DNA from 2 places in the Variovorax sp. 10N412 genome. Region 1 is predicted to be linked to the other one. Evidence: predicted binding sites of a transcription regulator. Region 1 holds the regulator's gene; the other holds the start of a gene.
What was found. Region 1 encodes HrcA, which represses chaperone genes, less so after heat shock. Its sites were predicted from a motif close to TTAGCACTCNNNNNNNNNGAGTGCTAA; they were not measured.
Positions count from the first base shown of each region.

Region 2: groES (co-chaperone GroES) is a predicted target of HrcA. The motif match lies at 1,184-1,210, and genes of this name have one in related genera.

Region 1 is NZ_JBFTIO010000025.1:14,488-16,874, reverse strand. It holds gene greB (transcription elongation factor GreB) at 1-328, opposite strand, end outside; tRNA gene AC1DJH_RS31500 (tRNA-Arg) at 389-465, opposite strand; tRNA gene AC1DJH_RS31495 (tRNA-Arg) at 583-659, opposite strand; tRNA gene AC1DJH_RS31490 (tRNA-Ile) at 742-818, opposite strand; gene hrcA (heat-inducible transcriptional repressor HrcA) at 850-1,857, opposite strand; gene AC1DJH_RS31480 (NAD kinase) at 1,889-2,387, shown strand, end outside.
Region 2 is NZ_JBFTIO010000009.1:36,755-39,141, forward strand. It holds gene groL (chaperonin GroEL) at 1-752, opposite strand, end outside; gene groES (co-chaperone GroES) at 806-1,096, opposite strand; gene AC1DJH_RS20915 (GntR family transcriptional regulator) at 1,387-2,196, shown strand; gene AC1DJH_RS20920 (amino acid ABC transporter ATP-binding protein) at 2,233-2,387, opposite strand, start outside.

The DNA of each region.
Region 1 (2,387 bases):
GGCCATGGTGCACCGACGGGTCGGTGATCTCGGCCATCTCGAGGCGCTTGGTGAGAAAGCGGATGCGGCGGTCGATTTCGCGCAGGCGCTTCTTCCCGTAGAGATAGTCGCCGTTCTCGGAGCGGTCGCCGTTCTTGGCGGCCCAGTGCACCGTCTCGACGATCTTCGGGCGCTCCTCGTCCATCAGGTGCAGCAACTCGTCGCGCAGTCGCGCGTAGCCGTCGGGGGTGATGTAGTTCCTGCTGCCCGCGGGCAGCGGCGGCAAAGCGCCATCGGCGCCGTCATCGTCTCCGTCGGAATCCGTTTCCTTGGTGAATGCCTTGCTCAACGCAAAATCCTCCAAAAAGAAAAAAGCCCGGAAGACGAATCTTCCGGGCTTTTCATGTAGTGGTGCGGCTGGCAGGAATTGAACCCACGACCCCTTGGTTCGTAGCCAAGTACTCTATCCAACTGAGCTACAGCCGCACAGCTTGCAATTATAGCCCGCTTTTCTCGACCTTTTGGAATCTGCTCGGCCGGCTACACACAGGTTTCACAAAAGAAAAATGCCCGGAAGACGAATCTTCCGGGCATTTTCAGAGTTGGTGCGGCTGGCAGGAATTGAACCCACGACCCCTTGGTTCGTAGCCAAGTACTCTATCCAACTGAGCTACAGCCGCTGAGCCTTCGATTATATCCCGTTTTGCAAAGCATTCCCGCAACGAAGCGGAAACGTCGCAAAACCTGTGCAAAAAGATGCGGTGGTAGGCCGTGATGGGCTTGAACCATCGACCAACGGATTATGAGTCCGCTGCTCTAACCAACTGAGCTAACGGCCCACGCGGCACGATTCTATTCGCGGCGCGCAGCCTACTTGCGATGACTCAGCGCGTTGGTCACCAGGCGCGACGTGATGTCGACGATCTGGATCATGCGTTCGTAAGGCATTCGCGTCGGCCCGATCACGCCCAGCGTGCCCACGACCTGCCCGTCGACCTCGTAATTGGCGCTCACGATCGACAGTTCTTCGAACGGCACCACCTGGCTCTCGCCGCCGATGAAGATACGCACGCCTTCGGCCTTGCTCGACACGTCGAGCAGCCGCATGAGCTGGGCCTTCTGCTCGAAAAGCTCGAAGGCACGGCGCAGTTGGCCCATGTCACTGGAGAAGTCGCTCACCGCGAGCAGGTTGCGCTCGCCCGAGATAACGACATCGTCTTCCTGCGCTTCGGTCAGCACCTCGGAGCTCACCTGCACCGCCGCCTGCATCAACGTGGCAATCTCGCCGCGCAGCGTTTCGATTTCGGACTGAAGCTTGTCGCGCACCTGCTCGATGGTCAGGCCCGCATAGTGCGCGTTGATGTAGTTCGAGGCTTCGACCAGTTGCGACTGCGAATAGTCGGCTTCCGGAAAGATCACCCGGTTCTGCACGTCGCCGTCGGGCGACACGATGATCACCAGCAGCCGCTTTTCGGAAAGGCGCAGGAACTCGATCTGCTTGAACACCGAGGCGCGCCGCGGCGCCATCACCACGCCCACGAACTGCGACATGTTAGACAGCAGGTTGGCTGCGTTGGCAATCACCTTCTGTGGCTGGTCGGGCGCGAGACTCGGTGCGGTCATGTGCTCGCGCTGGGCGGTCAGCATGGTGTCGACGAACAGGCGGTAGCCGCGGTGCGTCGGGATGCGGCCCGACGAGGTGTGCGGGCTGGCAATCAGCCCCAGCCCCTCGAGGTCGGACATGACGTTGCGGATGGTCGCGGGCGACAGGTCCAGCCCCGCCGAACGCGACAACGTGCGTGACCCGACGGGTTGCCCGTCGGCAATGTAGCGCTCGACGAGCGTCTTGAGCAGCAACTTGGCACGGTCGTCCAGCATTGCAAGATTTTAGTGTTGTAATTTGTGAGATATGACCTCTCGCTTCCGTTACGTCGCCCTGATCGGCAAATACCAGGCTTCCGGCGCCCGAGCGCAGGCGGACGCACGCGACGGGGTGATGGAAGACATCGGCACGTTCCTCGAATCGCAGGGCTGCACGGTTTTCGTCGAGCGCTCGACCTGCGAAGAGGCAGAGGAAGACGAAGGCGCCCCGGCCCATCCGCGCTACGAAGCCCTGTCGGTCGAAGAAATCGGCCAGCGCTGCGACCTCGGCCTGGTGGTAGGCGGTGACGGCACCATGCTCGGCATCGGCCGGCAGCTCGCGAGCTACGGCATTCCCTTGATCGGCATCAACCGGGGCCGCCTCGGCTTCATCACCGACATTCCGCTGGACAACTACCAGGCCACGCTGATTCCCATGCTGGCCGGCGAATACGAAGAAGACCACCGCAGCCTGATCCACGCGCGCGTCATGCGCGACGGCGTCTCGGTGTTCGACGCGCTCGCCATGAACGACGTCGTGGTCAACC
Region 2 (2,387 bases), on a different contig from region 1:
GCAATGATCAGCAGCGGACGGCCAGCCTTGGCGACTTGCTCCAGCACCGGCAGCAGGTCACGGATGTTGCTGATCTTCTTGTCGAACAGCAGCACGAAGGGGTTGTCCAACAGCGCCGATTGCTTCTCGGGGTTGTTGATGAAGTAGGGCGACAGGTAGCCGCGGTCGAACTGCATGCCTTCGACGACGTCGAGTTCGCTGTCCAGCGACTTGCCGTCTTCCACGGTGATCACGCCTTCCTTGCCGACCTTGTCCATCGCGTCAGCGATGAGCTTGCCGATGGTTTCGTCGCTGTTGGCCGAAATGGAGCCGACTTGCGCGATTTCCTTGGAGGTGGTGGTGGGCTTGGAAGCCTTCTTCAGCTCGGCGACCAGGGCCGTGACAGCCTTGTCGATGCCGCGCTTCAGGTCCATCGGGTTCATGCCGGCAGCCACCAGCTTGAAACCTTCGCGAACGATGGCTTGTGCCAGCACGGTCGCGGTGGTGGTGCCGTCACCGGCGTTGTCCGAAGTCTTGGAGGCCACTTCCTTCACGAGCTGGGCGCCCATGTTCTGGAGCTTGTCCTTGAGTTCGATTTCCTTGGCCACGGACACACCGTCCTTGGTCACGGTGGGGGCGCCGAACGAGCGTTCGAGCACCACGTTGCGACCCTTGGGGCCCAGGGTGACCTTGACTGCGTTGGCCAGGATGTTCACACCCTCGACCATGCGTGCGCGGGCTTCTCCGCCGAAGACTACGTCTTTTGCTGCCATGATGAATTAACTCCGAATGGATTGGATTTGAATGAATCGGAAGGGGAGAAGGCTTACTTCTCGACGACTGCGAACAGGTCGTCTTCCTTCATCACGAGCAGTTCGTCGCCGTCGACCTTGACGGTCTGGCCGCTGTACTTGCCGAACAGGACGCGGTCGCCGACCTTGACGGTCAGTGCGGTCAGTTCGCCCTTGTCGGTGCGCTTGCCCGGGCCCACGGCCAAGACTTCGCCCTGATCGGGCTTTTCGGCGGCTGCGTCGGGGATGACGATGCCGGAGGCGGTCTTGGTTTCGCTGTCAACACGCTTGACGATCACGCGATCGGCCAAAGGACGAAGTTTCATTGCATCTCCTGATATGGATAAGAAACGGGTTTGTGGTCGGACACCGGACGGGGCCCGGGTGCCCATTCGACTGGCAGCAAGTGGCTGTTAGCACTCGTCGGCAGTGAGTGCTAATGATAAGGGCATTCGGTGACGTTTCAAGGGCAGGGGATTGGGACGCCGCATTTCAAGGCCGTTTCCGCGTTGCCGCACGCGTCGGTTCCGCATGGCCGAACCAGCCTCGCGGGCACTGCGATGCCTGACGTATGCTGTGGCATCGTTCGATTGCACACAGTTTGTAGACAAATCATATGAAACCCCAAGCCCCGATCAAGCTGGCGCCGCGCGCCAAGCCCGGCAAGCCCGGCAAGACCGCAGCAGCGGTCAAGGCCTCGGGTGCCCGCAAGCCCGGGCCGGGCGTTGCCAGGACCGGGGCCGACGCGTCCGCCGAGCCCGACGCGTCCGGCGAAGCCTCGAAGAATCTGACCGACCGGGCCTACGCCGTCGTGAGGCGGCTCATTCTGCAGCGCGAGTTGACCGGTGGCGAAGTGCTGGTCGAAGGGCGCCTGGCCGAGCGCCTGCAGATGTCGCGAACGCCCTTGCGCGAGGCCCTGCTCCGGCTCGAGGGCGAAGGCCTGCTGGTGCGGGCCAATGCGCGCTCGTACGCGGTGCGGCGCATCACCGCGTCGCATTACTTCCAGTGCCTGCAGGTGCGCGAACGGCTGGAGTCGCAGGCCGTGTCGCTCGCCATGGGGCATGTGCCCGCGGAACTGGTGCAGCGCCTGCGCAGCGACATCCTGTCTCTGGATTCGAGCCAGCAGGGTTCGAGCCACTGGCACGCCGACGACGAGATCCACGGCCTGTTCGCGCGGGCCTCCGGCAACGCCATGCTGGCCGAGACGATCGCGCACCTGCGCGTGCTGTGCCGTCTGTTCGAGGTGGTCGACCCGTTCAACCGCATCGAGGACGACAGGGCCGAGCACCTGGCCATCCTGGACGCCTACATCGCGGGCAACGCGAAAGCGGCCGAAGAGGCCGTCATTGCGCACCTGCGCCACCTGGCGCGCTACACGCTCTCCAGGCTCAGCAACGGCCTGGTCACCGGCTTCCCGCCGCACTAGCAGTGCGGGCGAGCCTGCCCGCGGTGCGCGACCCTTTCAGTGCCGCAGGATCTTGCCGACAAAGTCGCGGGTGCGGGCCTCGCGGGGCGCGTCGAAGATCTGCCGGGGGTCGCCGACCTCGACCACGTGCCCGTCGGCCATGAAGACGACCTTGCTCGACACCTCGCGCACGAAGCCCATCTCGTGCGAGA